DNA from 2 places in the Streptomyces sp. NPDC002088 genome. Region 2 is predicted to be linked to the other one. Evidence: riboswitches for the same ligand, from Rfam matches in the RefSeq annotation. Region 2 holds a riboswitch; the other holds the start of a gene.

Region 1 (11,293 bases), on a different contig from region 2:
GGACGACCGCGCGCTGCTCGTGATGCTCGATCTCGTGGCCGCGGAGCGGCGCAGCGGCCGTGTGGCGCTGCCGGTGACCACGACCCGGATCGCCGAGCAGGTGGCGGCCTACCACGGGACCCAGGTGGAGTGGACGACGACCTCGCCCGACGACCTGACCCGGGTCGGGCGTGACGAGACGACCATCTTCGGCGGGGACGGCAAGGGCGGATTCATCGTCCCGGAGTTCAGCAGCGTCTTCGACGGTACGGCTGCCTTCGTACGGCTGATCGGGCTGGTGGCACGGACGCAGCTCACCCTCAGCCAGATCGACGCGCGGATCCCGCGGGCGCACGTCCTCAAGCGGGATCTGGCGACTCCGTGGGCCGTGAAGGGACTGGTCATGCGGCGCGTGGTCGAGGAGGCAGGAGACCGCTTCGTGGACACCACTGACGGTGTGCGGGTCGTGGAGACCGACGGGCGCTGGGTGATGGTGCTGCCCGACCCGGCCGAAGCGGTCACGCACCTGTGGGCGGAAGGGCCGGACGACGCATCCGCGCAGGCCCTGCTGGACGAGTGGTCGGCGGTCGTGGACAGCGCCGGCCGCTGAAACACCCAGTACGCGTGCGTGCCGGACAAGTGTCCCCAAGGGGGCCTGTCCGGCACGCAGGTGGGGCCGTTCGGAGGTAGCGGTCGCGACATGCGACGATGTGCGGCATGCCGCAGCAGCCCCCCGTTCGGAGCACAATTACGCGCCCGTCGCGTCCGGACGCGTCCATGTCGCTGCTCACCAACGTCATGGACCACAGCCTCGACGACGGATACGCCGAGGCCGCCGCCCGGAAGAAGTCCGAAGGTGCCGTCGGCATGCCCAGGACGCTCAGCGCGAAGCTCGGTCTCGCCGCCGGCCTGGTGCTCGCGGCGCTCGTCGTCACCGTGGGCGCGGCGCAGGCCCGGGTCGCGGCCCCGGTTGTCGCCAAGGAGCGCCAGGAGCTGATCGACCGCATCGACCGCGAGACGGAGAAGGCCGACAAGCTCGAGGGCACTGTCGACACGCTCAGGGGCGATGTGAGCGCGCGGCAGCGCGAGGCGCTCAACCAGAGCGGCGGCGGTGACCAGGCAGAGCTGGTGGGCATACTGTCGGGCGCCGCAGAGGTGCACGGCCCCGGCGTGAAACTGGTCGTGAACGACGCCAAGGAAGCCACCACCGGCGGTGACGGCGATCCGCGTGAGACGTCCGGTTTCTCCGACACCGGGCGGGTGCGCGACCGGGACATGCAGCGTGTGGTCAACGGGCTGTGGGAGTCGGGCGCCGAGGCGATCTCCATCAATGGACAGCGGCTGACGGCGCTGTCGGCGATCAGGGCCGCGGGTGACGCGATACTGGTCGACAACAAGCCGCTGGTGCCGCCGTACGCGGTGCTCGCGGTGGGGGCCGGGGAGCGGCTTAGCACCAGGTTCCAGAACAGCGCCGACGGCCTGTATCTGAACGCCTTGCAGGAGAACTACGGCATCCGGACCAGCATCTCCACGGTGGACGACCTCCGGCTGCCCGCCGCACCGAGTGTGATCGTACGTACAGCACAGCCGATAACCGAGAAGGGCACATCGTGATCGCCGTACTGGGCCTCGTCGTGGGAGTCGTGGCCGGCCTGTTGGTCCGGCCTGAGGTTCCGGCGGTCGTCGAGCCTTACCTGCCGATCGCCGTCGTGGCGGCGCTGGACGCCGTCTTCGGAGGTCTGCGGGCCATGCTCGACGGCATCTTCGACGACAAGGTGTTCGTGGTGTCGTTCCTGTCGAACGTCGTCGTGGCCGCGCTGATCGTGTTCCTGGGCGACAAGTTGGGTGTGGGCGCCCAGCTCTCCACGGGTGTCGTGGTCGTCCTCGGCATCCGCATCTTCTCCAACGCCGCGGCCATCCGCCGGCATGTGTTCCGGGCGTGAGACCACCGATGAGCAACCAGGACGAGCAGCAGCCCGAGCCCGAGCACAGGCTGCGCAAGGAACTGCCTGATGAGGTGCCCGCGCAGGTTCCCGAGCCCGAGCAGGTCCGCGAGAAGACGCCCGGGCCCACGCTGACCGGCCGCCAGCGGCTGGTGAAGGGGCTGTGGCCGCCGCGTGTCTCCCGTGCCCAACTCATCGTGGCCGTGCTGCTGTTCGGTCTCGGCTTCGGACTGGCCGTGCAGGTGGCGTCGAACAGCGACAGTGACAGCGCGCTGCGCGGAGCCCGCCAGGAAGACCTTGTTCGCATTCTCGATGAACTCGACGACCGCACTCAGCGTCTTGAGGACGAGAAGCAAGGTCTGGAGAAGCAGCGCGACGAGTTGGAGAACAGCTCCGACCAGGCCGAGGAGGCCCGTAAGCAGACGGTCGAGAAGGAGAGACAACTCGGCATCCTCGCGGGCACGGTGGCCGCGCAGGGGCCCGGCATCACGATGACGATCGAGGACACCAAGGGGACGGTCGAGGCGGACATGCTGCTCGATGCGATCCAGGAGCTGCGCGCGGCCGGTGCGGAGGCGATCCAGGTGAACGGCGTGCGCGTGGTCGCCGGCACGTACCTGACGGACTCCGGCAAGAGCGTGAGCGTCGACGGGAACCAGATCAACGCTCCGTATCGTTTCAAGGTCATCGGCAAGCCGCAGGATCTCGAACCGGCGCTCAACATCCCCGGAGGCGTGGTGCAGACACTGGAGAAGGAGCAGGCCACGGTCACCGTCGAGCGTTCGAGCAAGATCGTCGTGGACGCCTTGCGGGCGGCGAAGCGGCCTGACTACGCTCGGTCGTCCTCCCAGTGAACCGGGGGTGCATGGCGGCCGACGCGCGAGGGCATGAGGTTGCGGGGGGTCGGCGCACCGAATGGGTGGTGCGTGGTGGAAACTGTCTGGTGGATACGGACGTTGTGAGGATGTCCGGTTCGACCGGCGTAATGAGTCAGGGTTCGTCCTGCCCCACGGGCGGGTCTGTTTCGGTCAAGGGGAATCGCCCGTGAAGTTGTTTGCGAAGTTGTTCGGCAAGAGCGCGCGAGAGGGCAGCGGCAACGCGACCGCTCGCCATCGCGCACAGCCCGACGCAGAGGGCCAGCGGCCGCTGTTCCGGGACCAGGTGGCTGGTCCCGGCGGTGACATTTCCGGAGGTCAGGGCGCGCCGTCTGTTGACCCTGCCCAGTCCGGAGGCATAGGTTTCGGGCAACCGTCAACCTCAAGTACGGGTGGAGGGTTTTCCGTGTCGGCCCTGGTGTGTACGAGGTGCGGTAACCGCAACGGCGAGAACAGCCGCTTCTGCTCCAACTGCGGCGCGCCGCTGCGCCCCGGCCTGACGCCCGAGCGAGCGTCGGAGACCACATCCACGATCTCGATCTCCGGCATCGAGGCCTACGACGCCGAAGCCACCGGTCAGACGCCGGTGCCGATGCTGTCGCCCGAGGCGCAGGCGGCCGTCGATGCGCTGCCGCTGGGTTCCGCGCTCCTGGTCGTGCGCCGGGGGCCGAACTCGGGCAGCCGCTTCCTTCTGGACGGCGAGCTGACCACGGCCGGGCGTCACCCGCAGAGCGACATCTTCCTGGACGACGTGACGGTTTCGCGCCGGCACGTGGAGTTCCGACGTGGCCAGGACGGCACGTTCACGGTCGCCGACGTGGGCAGCCTCAACGGCACGTACGTCAACCGTGAGCGGATCGACCAGGTCGCTCTGTCGAACGGTGACGAGGTGCAGATCGGCAAGTACCGGCTGGTCTTCTACGCGAGCCAGCGAGGCTACTGACACCCGTCAGGGAAGGTCCATGCTTCGAACACCGGGCGGCGGTGCCGGGCACGGCGCCGCCGCGGCGGACAGTGGGCTGATGAGTATCGGCACGGTGCTGAACGTGCTGCGCGAGGAGTTCCCCGAGGTCACCATCTCCAAGATCCGTTTCCTGGAGTCGGAGGGCCTCATCGAGCCGCAGCGGACCCCCTCGGGGTATCGCAAGTTCAGCACTCAGGATGTCGAGCGCCTCGGTCATGTCCTGAGGATGCAGAGGGACCACTATCTGCCGCTCAAGGTGATCCGTGAGCACCTGGAGGCGATGGAGCGCGGTGAGGCCGTGCGGCTGCCGGCCGTGGGGCGCCAGCGGGACGGCGAGGCCCTGCCGGAGGCGTCCGACGGGCCCACCGCGGCCCGGATCGGGCGGGCCGAGCTGCTGGCAGCCGCGGAGGTCGGCGAGCAGGAACTCGAGGAGTGGGAGTCCTATGGTCTCATCACCCCGCTGGAGGGCGAGGTGTACGACGCCGAGGCGGTCACGGTGGCCTCGCTCGTCACCGAGCTGGGACGGTTCGGGATCGAGCCTCGGCACCTGCGGGTGATGAAGGCCGCAGCCGACCGCGAGGCCGGGCTCGTGGACCAGGTGGTGGCCCCGCTCAAGCGCCACCGCAATCCGCAGACCAGGGCACACGCGGAGGATCGCACCAAGGAGCTGGCGGGACTCACGGTGAAGTTGCACGCGGCACTGGTACAGACGGCGCTCGGGGTCCGGCTGCCCTGAACCGGGTGGTCCCGGGAGCCGTGATCGGGCACCCGTTCCCGGCCCGACTACCCAAACGTCCCGGGCACGGCCTAGGGTTGCTGTGTGAACGAGCTCGATGTCGTAGGTGTCCGGGTCGAAATGCCCTCCAACCAACCGATCGTGCTCCTGCGTGAAGTGGGAGGCGACCGCTACCTCCCCATCTGGATCGGGCCGGGGGAGGCGACGGCCATCGCCTTCGCCCAGCAGGGCATGGCCCCCGCGCGACCGCTGACCCACGACCTGTTCAAGGACGTGTTGGAAGCCGTTGGCCAGGAGCTCACCGAAGTGCGCATCACGGACCTGCGTGAAGGCGTCTTCTACGCGGAGCTGGTCTTCGCCAGCGGGGTCGAGGTCAGTGCCCGTCCGTCCGATGCCATAGCGCTGGCACTGCGTACCGGGACGCCGATCTACGGCAGTGACACGGTGCTCGACGACGCGGGCATCGCGATCCCGGACGAGCAGGAGGACGAGGTGGAGAAGTTCCGCGAGTTCCTCGACCAGATCTCCCCCGAGGACTTCGGGACCAGCAGCCAGTAGCCGGTGCGGGACGGGGCGCCGTGGGCCCGGTGACGGACCGGAACGGCGGCAATTGCCAGCGGCGAGTGAGAGCGTCCTACGGCTCTCTCCGAGAGCATTCGGCTAGCCTTTCCCCGCGGTGGGGTACGGGAAACCACTCTTAGGGTGATTATCACTCGGCGTGCCGAGTGTGGCGATCGTTGACGCGCCCCTGGTGACTGCCTACCGTCGAGAAGGCAGGTCAAGGACGGAGGTCGGCGTGAGCAGCAGCGGCGGCGGTATGGCTGGGGGTGCCCCCGGACACGGTTTCGGGGCGAGCGGTCCGTACCCGCTTCACAGCGACGCGGCCGGTCACGCTCCGCAGCGACCGACGGCCGTGCCGAGCAGCGGAGGGGCGACGTCCATGGCGTCCGAGCAGATCGGCTATCGAGGCCCGACGGCCTGTGCGGCCGCCGGCATCACCTACCGGCAACTCGACTACTGGGCCCGTACCGGGCTGGTCGAGCCGAGTGTGCGGCCCGCCTACGGATCCGGGACGCAGCGGCTGTACAGCTTCCGCGACGTGGTTGTCCTGAAGATCGTCAAGCGGTTCCTCGACACCGGGGTGTCGCTGCAGAACATCCGCACCGCCGTCCAGCACCTCAGGGAGCGGGGCTTCAGCGACCTGGAGCGCATGACGCTGATGAGCGACGGCGCCACGGTCTACGAGTGCACCTCGCCCGACGAGGTCCACGCGCTGCTCCAGGGCGGTCAGGGCATCTTCGGGATCGCCGTGGGCGTCGTGTGGCGGGACGTGGAGAGCGCCCTGTCGCAGCTGCACGGGGAGCGGATCGACACGGGCGAGACCCTGGTCGGGCCCAACCCTGCCGACGAGCTGGCGCGGCGGCGCAACCGGGCCGTCTGAGCCCTGCCCCGGAGCCGTACCGGGGCATTGTCAGTGGCGTAGGGCAGCATCGGAGATGTGAGAACCGCGCCCACGATCCTGCATCTCGACATGGATGCCTTCTTCGCCTCGGCGGAGCAGGCGTCCAAGCCGAGCCTGCGCGGGAAGGCCGTCGTCGTGGGCGGGCTCGGGCCGCGCGGGGTGGTGGCGACCGCTTCGTACGAGGCGCGGGTCTTTGGGGTCCACTCGGCGATGCCCATGGCCCAGGCGCGCCGGCTGGCTCCGAACGCGGCGTACCTGGTGCCGCGCTTCGGGTTCTACCGGTCGATCAGCGAGCAGGTGATGGGGCTGCTGCGAGCGCTGTCGCCGCTGGTGGAGCCGCTGAGCCTGGACGAGGCGTTCGTGGACCTGGAGGCCGGGGAAGCCGCCTGGGACGCGGAGTCGGCCCGGCTGGCCGGCCTGAAGCTGCGCGCCGACATACGGACCGGCACCGGGCTCACGGGGTCCGTGGGGCTTGCCGCCTCCAAGATGCTGGCGAAGATCGCCTCCGAGCAGGCGAAGCCGGACGGGCTGGTGCTGATCGAGCCGGGCACCGAGCGGGCGTTGCTCGGGCCCATGTCGGTGCGGACGCTGCCGGGCGTCGGGCCGGCCACAGGGGACCATCTGCGGCGGGCCGGGATCACCACGGTCGACGGGATCGCCGAGGCGGGCGAGGACGAGCTCGTACGGCTGCTGGGCAAGGCGCACGGGCACGCGTTGCACGCCATGGCGCTGGCGCGCGACGACCGGCCCGTGGTGGCCGAGCGGGAGGCCAAGTCGGTGTCGGTCGAGGACACGTACGACGTGGACATCCACGACCGGCTCAGGGTGGGGTTCGAGGTGCAGCGGCTGGCCGACCGGTGCGTGCGGCGGCTGCGCGGGGCCGGGCTGTCGGGGCGGACCATCGTGCTGAAGGTGCGGCGGTACGACTTTTCCACGCTGACCCGGTCCGAGACGCTGCGGGGACCCACGGACGATCCGGCGGTCGTACGGGAGGCGGCCGCCCGGCTGCTGGACTCCGTGGACACCACGGGCGGTGTGCGACTGCTCGGGGTGGGAGTGTCCGGGCTCGCCGACTACACGCAGGAGGATCTGTTCGCGCAGGCGGCCAGTGAGCGGGCGGAGGGTGCGGTGGAGGAGTTGACGGTGGACGAGCCCGTCCAGGAGCCGCGGGAGCAGGTCGAGCGGCGTTGGCCGGCGGGGCACGACGTGTGGCATGCCGAGTACGGGCACGGGTGGGTGCAGGGCAGCGGCCTCGGGCGGGTCACCGTGCGGTTCGAGACGCCCGACTCGGAACCGGGGCGTGTACGGACTTTCCGGATCGACGACCCGGATCTGGAACCGGCGGATCCGCTGCCGCTGGTGCGGCGAAGACCGGAGGAGGACGGGGCCCTGGCTGCGGACCCCGGTGTCGCGGGGGAGCGGTCGGCTGCCTCGGGGTGAGCGCGGTGCGGCAGTTTGCCAAGGGGCGGCTTTCCCGGGAAGCAGAGGCAGGATGAGCGTCGTGGGGCCCCAGTGCCTTGCCGGGGCTTGGCCGGCGCGGAAGGGCCCCGGCGCGTGTTCCCGGGCGGAGCGCGCCCGGTCCGTCGGCCCGGCCGGGAGGCGGCCTTCAGGCCTCGTCCGTGCCGGCCAGCTTGCCGAAGTCGCGGTCCGGGAATGGGGGAGGAGCGGCGATGTCGAGGCCGTAGTGGTGGTAGAGCTGGAGTTCCTGTTCGGGGGAGAGGTGGCGGCCGACGCCGAAGTCGGGGGCGTCCTTGATCAGGGCGCGGTCGAAGGGGACACGCAGGGCGCCCTCGATCAGTTCGCTGGGCTCGAGCGGGACGAAGGCGTCCCTTGAGAACAGGCCGGTACGTATGGCTGCCCACTCCGGCACACCGGTCGCGTCGTCGAGGTAGACCTCGTCAATCGTGCCGATCTTGGTGCCATTGCGGTCGAACGCCTTGCGGCCGATCAGGTTGCGCGGATCGATTTCGGTCTGCACGGGCCCTCCTCTTGGTCGCAACTCATCCGTAAGCACTACAAAAGAGCACATTCAGGAAGGTGGCCACTCGAAGGATCCGGTGCCGACCTCGCTGGTAGGCTGGCGAACGGCTGCTGACCCCGTGCGGGAGAGTCCTCCGGAACATTGTCGGAGGCGCCGAAGGAGCAAATCCTCCCCGGAATCTCTCAGGCCCACGTACCGCACGGACGAGGTCACTCTGGAAAGCAGGGCGGGTGTCGACGGCTCCCGCCCTCACCGACGGTGAAAGCCGGCAACCCCTTCCTGGGCGAGCCGGTGAAGCTCTCAGGTTGAGATGACAGAGGGGGAGGCCGTCCGGGTACCCACGCCGTGGTGCCCCTCGCAGGTCGCGTCAGACCAGGAGGCCTCCGCAATGACCGCCCACCGCATTCCGCTCTCCGAACTCGAACAGGGAATCCCGTTCGAGCAGCGCCACATCGGGCCCGACCACGAGGCGCGGGCCAAGATGCTCGCGCAGGTCGGCTATGGCTCGCTGGACGAGCTCACGGCAGCCGCGGTGCCGGATGTGATCAAGAACGCTGACGCGCTCGACCTGCCGGGCGCGCGCACCGAGGCCGAGGTGCTGGCCGAGCTGCGCTCCCTCGCGGACCGCAACCAGGTACTCGGCTCCATGATCGGTCTCGGCTACTACGGGACGTTCACGCCGCCCGTCATCCTGCGCAACGTCATGGAGAACCCGGCCTGGTACACGGCGTACACGCCGTACCAGCCGGAGATCTCGCAGGGCCGTCTCGAGGCGCTGCTGAACTTCCAGACCATGGTCGCCGAGCTCACCGGACTCCCGACGTCGGGCGCCTCGCTGCTCGACGAGGGCACGGCCGCGGCCGAGGCCATGGCGCTGTCCCGGCGCATGGGCAAGAACAAGAAGGGCCTCTTCCTGGTCGACGCGGACGCGCTGCCGCAGACCATCGCCGTGATCGAGACCCGCGCCGAGCCGACCGGCGTCGAGGTCGTCGTCGCCGACCTCAGCGACGGCATCCCGGCCGAGATCGCCGAGCGCGAGATCAACGGCGTGCTGATCCAGTACCCGGGCGCCTCCGGTGCCGTGCGCGACCTCAAGCCGGTCATCGACCAGGCCCACGAGCTGGGCGCGCTCGTCACCGTCGCCGCGGACCTGCTCGCGCTGACGCTGCTGACCTCGCCGGGCGAGCTCGGCGCGGACATCGCGGTCGGTACGACGCAGCGCTTCGGTGTGCCGATGGGCTTCGGCGGGCCGCACGCCGGCTACATGTCCGTGCACGAGAAGTTCGCGCGCAGCCTGCCGGGGCGGCTCGTGGGCGTCTCCGTCGACGCGGACGGGAACCGGGCCTACCGCCTCGCCCTGCAGACGCGTGAGCAGCACATCCGCCGGGAGAAGGCGACCAGCAACATCTGCACCGCGCAGGTGCTGCTCGCCGTGATGGCCGGCATGTACGCCGTCTACCACGGGCCCGAGGGCCTGAAGGCCATCGCTCAGCGCACTCACCGCTACGCCACGCTCCTCGCCGCGGGTCTCACCGCTGGCGGTGTCGAGGTCGTCCACGGCGCCTTCTTCGACACGCTCACCGCGCGGGTGCCGGGCCGGGCCGCCGAGACCGTGGCCGCGGCGCGCGAGCACGGCGTCAACCTGTACCTCGTCGACGCCGACCACGTGTCCCTCGCCTGCGACGAGACCACCACGCGGGCGCAGATCGCCGCCGTGTGGACGGCGTTCGGGGTCGAGGCCGACATCGAGGCGCTGGACGCGGCCATGGAGGACGCCCTGCCGGCCGCGCTGCTGCGCACCGACGCGTACCTGACCCACCCGGTCTTCCACCAGCACCGCTCCGAGACCGCGATGCTGCGCTATCTGCGCAGGCTGGCCGACCGCGACTATGCGCTCGACCGCGGCATGATCCCGCTGGGCTCCTGCACCATGAAGCTCAACGCGACCACGGAGATGGAGCCGGTCACCTGGCCCGAGTTCGGCCAGCTGCACCCCTTCGCGCCCGCCGAGCAGGCGCAGGGCTACCTCACGCTCATCCATGAGCTGGAGGAGCGGCTCGCCGAGGTCACCGGCTACGACAAGGTCTCCCTTCAGCCCAACGCCGGGTCGCAGGGCGAGCTGGCCGGTCTGCTCGCCGTACGCGGGTACCACCGGGCCAACGGGGACGAGCAGCGCACCGTCTGTCTGATCCCGTCCTCCGCGCACGGCACCAACGCCGCCAGCGCTGTCATGGCCGGCATGAAGGTCGTCGTCGTGAAGACCGCCGAGGACGGCGAGATCGACGTCGAGGACCTGCGGGCGAAGATCGAGAAGCACCGCGACGAGCTTTCGGTGCTGATGATCACGTACCCGTCCACGCACGGCGTGTTCGAGGAGCATGTCGCCGACATCTGCGCGCAGGTGCACGAGGCGGGCGGCCAGGTATACGTCGACGGCGCCAACCTCAACGCGCTCGTGGGGCTCGCCCAGCCGGGGCACTTCGGTGGCGACGTCTCGCACCTGAACCTGCATAAGACGTTCTGCATCCCGCACGGCGGCGGCGGTCCCGGCGTCGGCCCCGTGGCCGTACGGGCGCACATGGCGCCGTATCTGCCGAACCACCCGATGCAGCCCGCGGCCGGACCGGAGACCGGGGTCGGCCCGATCTCGGCGGCCCCGTGGGGTTCCGCGGGCATCCTGCCGATCTCGTGGGCGTACGTCCGCCTCATGGGCGGCGAGGGCCTCAAGCGGGCCACGCAGGTGGCGGTGCTCTCCGCCAACTACATCGCCAAGCGGCTCGAGCCGCACTACCCCGTGCTCTACACCGGCCCCGGCGGGCTGGTCGCGCACGAGTGCATCATCGACCTGCGCCCGCTCACCAAGGCGACCGGCGTGAGCGTCGACGACGTCGCCAAGCGGCTCATCGACTACGGCTTCCACGCGCCGACGATGTCGTTCCCGGTGGCAGGGACGCTGATGATCGAGCCGACCGAGTCCGAGGACCTGATCGAGCTGGACCGGTTCTGCGAGGCGATGATCGCCATCCATGCGGAGATCGAGAAGGTCGGCGCGGGCGAGTGGCCGGCCGACGACAACCCGCTGCGGGGCGCCCCGCACACCGCCGCGGCGCTCGGCGGGGAGTGGGAGCACGCCTACAGCCGCGAGGTGGCCGTCTTCCCGGCCGGTGTCTCGGCCGCGGACAAGTACTGGCCGCCGGTGCGCCGTATCGACCAGGCCTTCGGTGACCGGAACCTGGTCTGCTCGTGCCCGCCGCTGGACGCGTACGAGGACTGAGCCTCCGCGGGACGTCCGGTGCGTCGTCTGCCGGTCGCGCAGTTCCCCGCGTCCCTCTTGGGGTGCGGGGAGCCCCTGC
Region 2 (11,293 bases):
TCTGAGAGGCGAGTCTTCAACGCATTCACGATCACACGCCAGGCCTCACAGAGAATGTATGCGCAACCGTGATGCCGATCTGGGTGATCCGTTATCCGAACACGGGGCTTCGCCCTCCGGAGATCGGCCTTCCGGCTCCCCGCGTCGCGATGCGAACAAGCTCTCCCGGCAAGGTACTTGCCGGGCCTGGGGCCGACCCGCTTCCCTCAGCGGGTCGAAGGGGCCGTCGTGAACTGCGCGGATCGGGTCACCGCGCACTCGCTCGCGGCCAAGGCCCCAGCTCAGGCCAGGTATCGCCGCGGCTGATCCCCCGTTGGGGACGGCTCACGCACCACCGTCGCCAGACCTCACGGCCGCCGGGGTCGGCGGTCCGTAACGGCTGCCGGGGTCGGCGGTCAGTAGGGGCGCGAGCCCGGGTAGCCGTAACCGCCCGCGGGAGCCTGGGCCGGGGCGGCCGCCGCGTGGGCCTCGCGGTCGTAGAAGGGGCGGGCGTTGGCCCGCATCCACATCACGACCGGGTCGTGCTCGTCGGACATCGCCACGGTCGACACCGGCAGCCCGTCCGGCACCGCGCCGATGGACTGCTGCATCATCCCGCGGACGGAGTCGACGGCGGGCGGCGAGGTGTCGTACACGTCGAGGCCGATGGCGAGGTACGGCGCCCCGAGCGCGGGCTGCACCCAGGCGCGGCGCAGCGCGCGGACCGCCGGGGTGCGGTGGGCGTTCTGCGCGAGCAGGGCGTAGAACTGGGGGATCTCGATTCCGGGCTCGGACAGCCGCAGCGGGCCGGCCGGCTGGCGCTCCAGGCCCGTCGCGATCCGGCGCAGGTCGAGCCAGGGGATGCCGAGGCCGCCGCCGGGGGCGTGCGGGTTCAGCCAGAGGCCGAAGTGGTCGGGGTACAGCGTGCGGGCGACGTCGAGGCCGTCGACCACCTCGTACGAACGGTTCCAGCCGCTGGCCGAGAGCTCCTGGGCGGAGGTGACACAGGGCGCGTAGCCGTAGCCGTCGACCTCCATGTTCCCGTACTGGGCGTCCGGGGAGCCGGCCTGGCCGTGCCACAGCAGCATCCAGACCTGGCCGGAGGACGGGGTCGCGAGCGCACGAAGGAGCGCCTCGTAGGCGTCGTAACGCCCGGGCGTCACCTGGCGCAGCATGTGCTCGACCTGCCCGGTCGCGGCAGTGCCGCTCGCGCTCACCCTTTACCGCCCCTTCGAGAAACGTGGCCTTGGATATGAAACCACCTTAGGTGGCTCGTTAGACAACAGCCGCCCAGGAGTTCGAGGGTTGTTCTGCGTTCGGGGGTTGTTCCGCGTCGGCGGGTGCGGTCGTTCTCAGTGGCCCCGTTGGTAGAACGGGCGTACCCGCTCCCGCATCCAGTCCGTCACCGGGTCCTCGACCACGTCCAGGAGGACGAGGTTCACCGGCCACTGGACGGCGACCTCGGCGAGTGCCCGGCCGAGCGCGTCCATGGGGAGGACACGCAGGTCGCCCTCCCACTGGGACAGTTCGACGCCGACGAACAGGACGGGGTCGCCGGTCTCGATGGCGGCCAGGCAGCGGCGGGCGGTCAGTACGACGCCGGTGTCGGCGAACTCGGCCGAGGCCGCGGCGAGGAAGTCCACCGGGTCGTCCTGCCAGTCGGGCTCGAACAGCCGCACCCGGCCGCCGCCGGCGAACCCGTCCAGCGGGGTCCGCCCGCTCCGGCACAGCTCGGCCACGGCGGCCGGCGGCAGCGGGATGCCCACCACGCCGTCCGGGTTCACGACGATGCCGACCTGCGGCGGCAGACCGCGGGCGAACTCCACGGCGGGCGCGACGGTGTACGACATGTGCGAGCCGACGACCTGCCGGAACTGCTCCTCGGAGCTGAAGACCGGCACGTACACCTGGCCCTCGATCTCCAGCGTGGGCAGGTCGAGCGGGCCGCTGTGCGGGCCTCCGCCGTTGGGCAGCGGCACCCAGACGAAGCTGCGGCCGAGCACCTCGACGATCCGTCCGCCGGCCGTCGGGACGCCGAGGGAGGCGGCGAGCACCTCCTCCAGCTCGTTGCCGGGCCATCCGCCGTGCGAATGGGGGTGCGCCTGTGCGGGGAAGCCCGCCGGGAAGTCCGCGGGAAGGTCCGCCGGGAAGTCCATCTCTCTACCGCCTGCTGGAAACCGCTGCTGTGGCTGGAAAGGCTAACCGGTACGGACCCCGACGGAATCGTCCCGGAGACCGATCCGCCGCCTGCCACGAACCGATCCGCGCGGACCGCGCCTCCGTTCCGCCGCGGCCCCACCGCCCCGGAAACCCGTCCGGCTCAGGTCGTGAAGGCGATCCGGCGCAGTACGTCCGCCGCGTTCCGGTCCAGCAGCACCGCCGAGCCGCAGCCCGGGGGCAGCTCGCCCTTCTCCACGGCGCGCAGCAGGCGGGCGGCCGCGCGGCGGTGGCGCAGGAAGGCGTAGCGCGAGACGCCCCGGCCGCGGTCGTGCTGGCCCTCGAGCGCCGTGCCGGGGGTGACGTCGAGCAGCAGCAGGTGCAGGGTGCCGCCCCGGCTGCGGGCCTCGCGGGCCAGCCAGTCGCGCACCCAGGTCTGGGTGCCGCAGTCGTGCACGACGACTCCCTCGCCGGTGCGCAGGGCGCGGCGCAGTCCGGCGTAGTGGGCGAGGCGGACCAGCGGGCGGTAGACGGCGTACGGGAGGAAGCGCGGCGCCCGGGCGTCCCAGCGGTCGCGGGTGTCCTGGGAGTCGATGCGTACGCCCCGTACCGCCCGCCGCATCAGCGTGGACTTGCCGCTGCCGGGCAGGCCGGTGATCACGACCAGGTCGCGGGGGCCGAAGACCAGGCCGTGCGGGCTGTGCCCGGAGCGCTCGCGCAGATCGCGGACGACCGGCGCCGGCCGCGGGCCGCACGCCTCCACGGCCGGGGCCGCGGGCTGCTTGGGCAGTGCCGCGGCCGAGCTGGTGGCGTACGCCGTGATCCTGTTCACCGTGATCGTCCTCCCCTGGGGTCAGGTAAGTCCTTTCCCCACCGAGCGTAAAGAGAAGGTAATGCGCGGTGTCTCGCTTTTTCGTTCGCGTACCGCCACAGCCCGGTTACAGATGCGGCCTGCCCCTCGGCGGGCGATGCGTGCAATGATGTGCGCGCCAACTGCATACCGGCCGCTTGAATCCGCGCGGGAGAGTCCCCAGCAGCAGTGCTGCACTGGGGCGCCGAAGGAGCAAGTCCCTCCCTTGAATCTCTCAGGCCCCGTTACCGCGCGGGCGAGGCACATCTGAAAAGCGGGCCGCTGCGTCAGCGGCTCCACCCAAGGTGCAACCCATGATCAGGTGTGATCATGGCGAACCTCTCAGGTTCCGATGACAGATGGGGAGGAAAGACCTCGCCCGTCATGCCCTGGGAGACGACCGACCGATGAGCAGTACCCCACTCCGTCACACCGCCCTCGATGCCCTGCACCGCTCGCTCGGCGCGACGATGACCGACTTCGCCGGCTGGGACATGCCCCTGCGCTACGGCTCCGAGCGCGACGAGCACAACGCGGTGCGCGCCAAGGCCGGCCTGTTCGACCTTTCGCACATGGGTGAGATCACGGTCACGGGGTCAGAGGCGGCGCAGCTGCTGAACTACGCCCTGGTCGGCAACATCGCCTCCGTCGGCGCCGGCCGCGCCCGCTACACCATGATCTGCCGGGCCGACGGCGGCATCCTCGACGACCTGATCGTCTACCGGCTGGGCGAGACGGAGTACATGGTCGTCGCCAACGCCTCCAATGCCCAGGTCGTGCTGGACGCGCTCGTGGAGCGTTCCGCCGGCTTCGACGCCGAGGTCCGCGACGACCGCGACGCCTACGCCCTGATCGCCGTCCAGGGCCCCGAGTCCCCCGGCATCCTCAAGTCCCTCACCGACGCCGACCTCGACGGCCTGAAGTACTACGCGGGCCTGCCCGGCACCGTCGCCGGCGTCCCCGCGCTCATCGCGCGCACCGGGTACACCGGCGAGGACGGCTTCGAGCTGTTCGTGAAGCCGGAGCACGCCGTCGAACTGTGGCAGGCCCTGACCAAGGCCGGCGAGGGCGTCGGCCTGGTCCCCTGCGGCCTGTCCTGCCGGGACACGCTGCGCCTGGAGGCGGGCATGCCGCTGTACGGGCACGAACTGAGCACCTCTCTGACCCCCTTCGACGCGGGGCTCGGGCGGGTCGTGAAGTTCGAGAAGGAGGGCGACTTCGTGGGGCGTACAACGCTGGAGGCGGCCGCCGAGCGCGCTGCTTCGCAGCCCCCGCGCGTCCTCGTGGGCCTGATCGCCGAGGGCCGCCGCGTCCCCCGCGCCGGGTACGCCGTCGTCGCCGGCGGCGAGGTGATCGGCGAGGTCACCTCCGGCGCCCCCTCCCCCACGCTGGGCAAGCCGATCGCCATGGCCTACGTCGACGCGGCACACGCGGCGCCGGGCACGCCGGGAGTCGGCGTGGACATTCGAGGCAGCCACGAACCGTACGAGGTCGTGGCGCTGCCGTTCTACAAGCGCCAGAAGTAGACACTGGGCGCGGTCCTTACGTTCCTTACGTGACACCGCGCACATTTCCGCTGCTCACCAGCGGTTCCAGCAGCCCCCCATTCACCAGCACTCCCCCGCGTACAGGAGAATTCAGGCCATGAGCAACCCCCAGCAGCTGCGCTACAGCAAGGAGCACGAGTGGCTGTCGGGCGCCGAGGACGGCGTCTCGACGGTCGGCATCACGGAGCACGCGGCCAACGCGCTCGGCGATGTCGTCTTCGTCCAGCTCCCGGAGGTCGGTGACACGGTGGCCGCGGGCGAGACCTGCGGCGAGCTGGAGTCGACCAAGTCGGTCAGCGACCTGTACTCCCCCGTCAACGGTGAGGTCACCGAGGTCAACGAGGACGTGGTGAACGACCCGTCGCTGGTGAACTCGGCTCCCTTCGAGGGCGGCTGGCTGTTCAAGGTGCGCGTGGCGGAGGAGCCGGCCGACCTGCTCTCCGCCGACGAGTACACCGCTTTTTCCGCCGGCTGAGGAGTCACGTACACATGTCGCTTCTGAACACGCCCCTGCACGAGCTCGACCCGGACATCGCCGCCGCCGTCGACGCCGAGCTGCACCGCCAGCAGTCCACCCTCGAGATGATCGCCTCGGAGAACTTCGCCCCGGTCGCGGTCATGGAGGCGCAGGGCTCGGTCCTCACCAACAAGTACGCCGAGGGCTACCCGGGCCGCCGCTACTACGGCGGCTGCGAGCACGTCGACGTCGCCGAGCAGATCGCCATCGACCGGGTGAAGGAGCTGTTCGGCGCCGAGTACGCCAACGTGCAGCCGCACTCGGGCGCCTCTGCCAACCAGGCCGCCCTGTTCGCCCTGGCTCAGCCCGGCGACACCATCCTCGGCCTGGACCTGGCCCACGGCGGCCACCTGACCCACGGGATGCGGCTGAACTTCTCCGGCAAGCAGTTCAACGTGGTCGCGTACCACGTGGACGACTCCGGCCTGGTCGACATGGCCGAGGTCGAGCGGCTCGCCAAGGAGCACCGCCCGAAGGTGATCATCGCGGGCTGGTCGGCGTACCCGCGGCAGCTGGACTTCGCCGAGTTCCGCCGGATCGCGGACGAGGTCGAGGCCTACCTGTGGGTCGACATGGCGCACTTCGCGGGCCTGGTCGCGGCCGGCCTCCACCCGAACCCGGTGGAGTACGCGGACGTGGTCACCTCCACCACCCACAAGACGCTCGGCGGGCCCCGCGGCGGGATCATCCTCGCCAAGAAGGACTTCGCGAAGAAGCTGAACTCGTCCGTGTTCCCGGGCTTCCAGGGCGGTCCCCTGGAGCACGTGATCGCGGCCAAGGCGGTCTCCTTCAAGGTCGCGGCGAGCGAGGACTTCAAGGAGCGCCAGCGTCGTACGGTCGAGGGGGCGCGGATCCTCGCCGAGCGTCTGACGGCCGCCGACACCCGCGAGGCCGGCGTGAACGTCCTGTCGGGCGGCACCGACGTCCACCTCATCCTGGTCGACCTGCGCGAGTCCGAGCTGGACGGGCAGCAGGCCGAGGACCGCCTCCACGAGGTCGGCATCACGGTCAACCGCAACGCCGTCCCGAACGACCCGCGCCCGCCGATGGTGACGTCGGGCCTGCGGATCGGCACGCCGGCCCTCGCGACCCGCGGCTTCCAGGCCGAGGACTTCGCCGAGGTCGCGGACGTGATCGCGGAGGCGCTCAAGCCGTCGTACGACACCGAGGCGCTCAAGGCCCGGGTCAAGGCCCTGGCCGACAAGCACCCGCTGTACCCCACCCTGGGGCAGTAGTACCGCTGTACGGGGCACCGCGCGCACACTGAGAGGTGAGCCCGGTGCCCCACCCTTTGTTCCACCCCCGTTCTGAGGAGTCACCGTGGCCATCTCGGTCTTCGACCTGTTCTCGATCGGCATCGGCCCGTCCAGCTCCCACACGGTCGGCCCGATGCGCGCGGCACGCATGTTCGCCCGCAGGCTGCGCAACGAGGACCTGCTGGCCTCCGTCGCGTCCGTCCGCACCGAGCTGTACGGCTCGCTCGGCGCGACCGGCCACGGCCACGGCACCCCCAAGGCGGTGCTCCTCGGTCTGGAGGGCGACTCGCCGCGCACGGTGGACGTGGAGCGGGCCGACGAGCGGGTGGAGGAGATCAAGGAGGCGGGACGGATCCGGCTGCTCGGCGAGCACGAGATACCGTTCTCCTTCGACGACGACCTGGTCCTGCACCGCCGTAAGACACTCCCGTACCACGCGAACGGCATGACCCTGTGGGCGTACGACACCTCGGGGGCGGAGCTGCTGTCGAAGACCTACTACTCCGTCGGCGGCGGCTTCGTCGTCGACGAGGACGCGGTGGGCGCGGACCGCATCAAGCTGGACGACACGGTCCTGAAGTACCCCTTCCGCACGGGGGACGAGCTGCTGCGCCTGACGAAGGAGACGGGCCTGTCGATCTCCGCGCTGATGCTGGAGAACGAGCGCGCCTGGCGTACGGAGGATGAGATCCGCTCCGGCCTCCTGGACATCTGGCGGGTGATGCAGGCCTGCGTGTCACGCGGCATGTCCCGCGAGGGCATCCTGCCGGGCGGTCTGCGGGTGCGTCGCCGCGCGGCGGTGACGGCGCGTCAACTCCGAGCCGAAGGCGACCCGTTGGCCCACTCCATGGAGTGGATCACGCTCTACGCGATGGCGGTGAACGAGGAGAACGCGGCCGGCGGCCGCGTGGTGACGGCTCCCACGAACGGCGCGGCGGGCATCATCCCGGCCGTCCTGCACTACTACATGAACTTCGTCCCGGGCGCGGACGAGGACGGCGTGGTCCGCTTCCTCCTCGCCGCCGGCGCCATCGGCATGCTCTTCAAGGAGAACGCCTCCATCTCCGGCGCCGAGGTCGGCTGCCAGGGCGAGGTCGGCTCCGCCTGTTCCATGGCGGCCGGCGCCCTCGCGGAAGTCCTGGGCGGCAGCCCCGAACAGGTCGAGAACGCCGCCGAGATCGGCATGGAACACAACCTCGGCCTGACCTGCGACCCGGTCGGCGGCCTGGTCCAGATCCCCTGCATCGAACGCAACGGCATGGCCGCGGTGAAGGCCGTCACGGCCGCCCGCATGGCGATGCGCGGCGACGGCTCCCACAAGGTGTCCCTCGACAAGGTCATCAAGACGATGAAGGACACCGGCGCCGACATGAGTGTGAAGTACAAGGAGACGGCGCGGGGCGGGCTGGCGGTCAACATCATCGAGTGCTGAGGGGACGGGCCCTGACCAGCGCGTTCGTGTCTTTCAGTGCTGTCGGGGCCTCCCCTGCTTACGCGGCGGAAAGTCCCTGAAAAATCCCTGGGAAGACACCCTGAGATGGGCGTCGGATCTGGGAGTTCGTGACGCTCGCCGGATGGCGAACCGCAGCGGTCCGGGCCAGCGGGCCATCCTGCGCAGTGACGTGGCGGGCTCGGTGGGCGCCGCGTAGAGCGGCACCCTCGTCCTGGACTGCGAGGGCCTGTCCAAACTGGTACGACGACGTGCACCCGAGCTCACCGAGTGGCCGTCTGCCGCCGGGGCCGAGGACATCAGTCTGCTCTGCGGATCGGCCATCGAGGTCATCAAGGTCATCAAGGTCTGACCATCCGACACGGCCCAGATCGGCCGTTCCGTCCACGTCGATCGCGGGCCCACCCGCTTCCGACCGGTCCCCACCGCCGCCGGCGCCGGCCGTGGAGCAGCCGGTCCGGCCGACCCGCGATGCTGCTGATATTCCGCCAGCGGCGAGGGATCACCCATGCCAAGGCGGGGCAGGCATACACCAACTCCAACTCCTGTCCCCCCACTGACAGTCAAGGGAGCCCCCACATGCTGCGCGGCATCGACGTGAGCGCGTACCAGTCCTCGTCCTACGACACGGACGGTCTCTCCTTCGTCTTCATCAAGGCGTCGGAGGGGCGTTCGTACGTCAACCCCAGACTCACCGCCCAGACGAAGCACGGCCGTGACGCCGGCCTGGTCGTCGGTTTCTACCACTTTCTCTGGCCCGGCAACATCACCGACCAGGCGGAGTACTTCGTGAGCAAGGCCCCGGAGAAGGCGGGCGACGTCCTCGCCGTCGACTGGGAGACGACCAGCGAGGGCACGCACGCGAGCAACGCGGAGAAGGACCGGTTCATCCGGAAGGTGAAGGAGCTGCGGCCGAACAATCAGGTCGTGCTCTATTGCAATCGCCATTTTTGGTTGAATGTGGACACTACGTCCTACGCCGGTGACGGTCTCTGGATTGCGGACTACGTGACTGCAGGCAAGCCCCGCATCAAGGCGAAGTGGCGCTTCCACCAGTACACCGACGATCCGCGGGACAAGAACGTGGCGGACTTCGCGAGCAAGGCCGCCCTGCGGGCGTGGGCGACCGTGGACTGATCGCTGCCCTTAGGCTCCGACCTGCGGCCGGACAGCGACCGCAGGGAAAAGGGAGCTTCTCGACATGGGTGGGACCATCGCTGCGGTCAGCAGCAACGGCGCGTACTCCTTCACCAAGCCCAACCGCGACAGCATCACGCTGCTCGCGGGGCTCGGGGTGGAGGGGGACGTGCACGCGGGTACGACGGTGAAGCATCGGTTCCGGATGGAGAAGGATCCCTCGCAGCCGAACCTGCGGCAGGTGCACCTCATCCACGAGGAGCTGTTCGACGAGGTGCGGGAGGCCGGGTTCGAGGTGGCGGCCGGGGAGCTCGGGGAGAACGTCACCACCCGTGGGATCGATCTGCTGGGGCTGCCCGTGGGGACCCGGCTGCGGCTCGGGGGCGAGGCCGTCGTCGAGGTGACCGGGCTGCGCAATCCCTGCGCGCAGATCGACACCTTCCAGAAGGGGCTCATGAAGCAGGTCGTCGGGCGGGGCGAGGACGGCACGGTGCGGTTCAAGTCCGGGATCATGAGTGTCGTCCTCACCGGCGGTGCGGTGCGGCCCGGGGACTCGATCGAAGTCGAGCTGCCGGATGGGCCGCACCTGCCGCTGGAGATCGTCTGAGCGAGGTGAGGTGCGGCGCTATGCGCGGAACTCCGGCTTGCGTTCCCTCGGCGCCTCCGCCAGTGCCTTGGTGACCGCCTCGACGCCGGCCTGCAGACCGTAGACCGGGGTGCCGGGCTGCTGGCGCCAGGAGTCGTCGATGCCGCCCGCGTCGACGGTGTCGAAGCCGAGCTCGTCGATCAGGGCCCGTACCTTCGCCTTGGCCGCCGTGTCGTCGCCGGCGACCGGGAGGGCCATGCGGCCGGGGTCGCCGGCCGGAAGCGGCCGCTCCAGGATGTCCTGGGCATAGGTGCCGTTGAACGCCTTGATCACGGGGTGGCCGAGGTGCCGCTCCGTGAAGCGGCTCTCGGTGAGGCCCTCGTCCTCGATCTCCACGATCCTGCCGTCCCGCTCCTGCGGGTAGTAGTTGCCGGTGTCGATCACGGCGACGCCCTTCGCCGCGCCGTCCAGCAGGCCGGACGGGAGGTTCGGGACCGCCTTCACGGGGACGGTGACCACGACGACCTCGGCGTCGCGCGCCGCCTGCTCGGCCGGGACGGCGGTCGCGCCGGTCTCCTCGGCCAGCGCGGTGAGGGTGCGCGGGCCACGGGAGTTGGCCACGGACACGTCGTGGCCGAGGGCGGTGAGCCGCCGGGTCAGGTTGCCGCCGATGTTGCCCGCGCCGATGATGCCGATCTTCATGACTGGCCCTCCGGAATTGATGCACATGCATGCTTCTTGCGTGGCATCAACCCCGGAGGTCCGGCCGCTATTCCGGAGCCGTGGCAACCGGGTGAACGGCCCGCTCAGACCCCGGCATGACGAAGGGGCGCCCGCCGCCGCGAAGGCCGGGCGCCCCTTCCACGTGCGTCACTTGCTCAGGTAGGTCCAGAACTCGTCGAACGACAGGACCTTGTCGCCGTTGAGGTCACGGGTCTTGATGATGGCCTCCGCGACCGACTCCGTGACGTTCCAGTCGCCCTCCTGAGCCAGGGCGGCCTTGAACTCGGCGGCGGTGATGGAACCGTCACCGTCCGTGTCGATCCGCTGGAACTGCTTGCGTGCTTCCTCGATGTCGGCCATCGATCCGCCCCTCTTCGTCGTACCTTGCTGTCATCCTGACGCAGGTCAGATTAACGGCCAGTCCGAACACGCAGCGCAGCGACCACCCAGGCGAACTCCTCCTCGTGCGAGGACTGGGGTTCGAGGCCGTTCACGATGGCCGACAACTCGCGATAACGGTTGACCCGGACGTTCGCGGTCGCGGTCAGCCGCTCCAGTACGGCGGCCCGGTCGCCGTCGCCGAGCACCTCGCGCAGCACGTCCTCGGCCTCCGGCGCCTCGGGGGCGATGCCCTGCCGCAGTGCCTCGCCGGAGAGCTGGATCAGCCGGCTCATGAACCACAGGGAGGTGCCCGGCGGGACGTCCGGTCCCCGGTCCGCCGCGTTGAACTCGATCATCCGGCGCATCAGGGCCCGGAATTCCGGGTCCTGGATCAGCTCGGCGAGTTCCACCCAGGCGTCCACCTGATCGGGCGTGGGGTCGTCGGGCAGGTTCGCCGCGGCGAACCGCAGCCGTTGGCGGATGTCGGGGTCCGCCGTGTCGATCCCCTCGAAGATCTCCGTCATGAAGTCCTCGACGATCCGCCTGCGCTCGGCGGCCGACAGCCGCGCCAGCTTGTTCATCAGGGTCATCTCCTCTGCGGTCGAGCCGCGTCGCGCCACGGTCGACAGCACCGCACGGGTCACCTTCAGCGAGTGGATCTGCGCGTCCAGCGCCTTCACATGCGCGGCCGCGACCTCCGCGACCGTCGT

What was found. Region 2 has a riboswitch for glycine ahead of gcvT (glycine cleavage system aminomethyltransferase GcvT). Riboswitches for the same ligand answer to the same signal wherever they lie in the genome.
Region 1: another riboswitch for glycine. It lies ahead of gcvP (aminomethyl-transferring glycine dehydrogenase); the one in region 2 lies ahead of gcvT (glycine cleavage system aminomethyltransferase GcvT).

What each region holds. Positions count from the first base shown of each region.
Region 1 covers NZ_JBEOXO010000035.1:2,833-14,125, forward strand. Annotated here, with positions in the region: gene ABT114_RS43530 (sugar phosphate nucleotidyltransferase) at 1-589, shown strand, start outside; gene ABT114_RS43535 (DUF881 domain-containing protein) at 757-1,593, shown strand; gene ABT114_RS43540 (small basic family protein) at 1,590-1,922, shown strand; gene ABT114_RS43545 (DUF881 domain-containing protein) at 1,931-2,776, shown strand; gene ABT114_RS43550 (FHA domain-containing protein) at 2,838-3,740, shown strand; gene ftsR (transcriptional regulator FtsR) at 3,760-4,497, shown strand; gene ABT114_RS43560 (bifunctional nuclease family protein) at 4,582-5,055, shown strand; gene ABT114_RS43565 (MerR family transcriptional regulator) at 5,294-5,938, shown strand; gene ABT114_RS43570 (DNA polymerase IV) at 5,996-7,399, shown strand; gene ABT114_RS43575 (PRC-barrel domain-containing protein) at 7,566-7,937, opposite strand; glycine riboswitch at 8,052-8,148, shown strand; gene gcvP (aminomethyl-transferring glycine dehydrogenase) at 8,329-11,214, shown strand.
Region 2 covers NZ_JBEOXO010000044.1:10,373-21,665, forward strand. Annotated here, with positions in the region: gene ABT114_RS46640 (enhanced serine sensitivity protein SseB C-terminal domain-containing protein) at 396-1,196, opposite strand; gene ABT114_RS46645 (enhanced serine sensitivity protein SseB) at 1,332-2,135, opposite strand; gene ABT114_RS46650 (AAA family ATPase) at 2,300-2,974, opposite strand; glycine riboswitch at 3,146-3,247, shown strand; glycine riboswitch at 3,248-3,355, shown strand; gene gcvT (glycine cleavage system aminomethyltransferase GcvT) at 3,394-4,512, shown strand; gene gcvH (glycine cleavage system protein GcvH) at 4,631-5,008, shown strand; gene glyA (serine hydroxymethyltransferase) at 5,023-6,285, shown strand; gene ABT114_RS46670 (L-serine ammonia-lyase) at 6,371-7,738, shown strand; gene ABT114_RS46680 (glycoside hydrolase family 25 protein) at 8,336-8,893, shown strand; gene ABT114_RS46685 (MOSC domain-containing protein) at 8,958-9,500, shown strand; gene ABT114_RS46690 (NADPH-dependent F420 reductase) at 9,519-10,181, opposite strand; gene ABT114_RS46695 (EF-hand domain-containing protein) at 10,350-10,562, opposite strand; gene ABT114_RS46700 (helix-turn-helix domain-containing protein) at 10,613-11,293, opposite strand, start outside.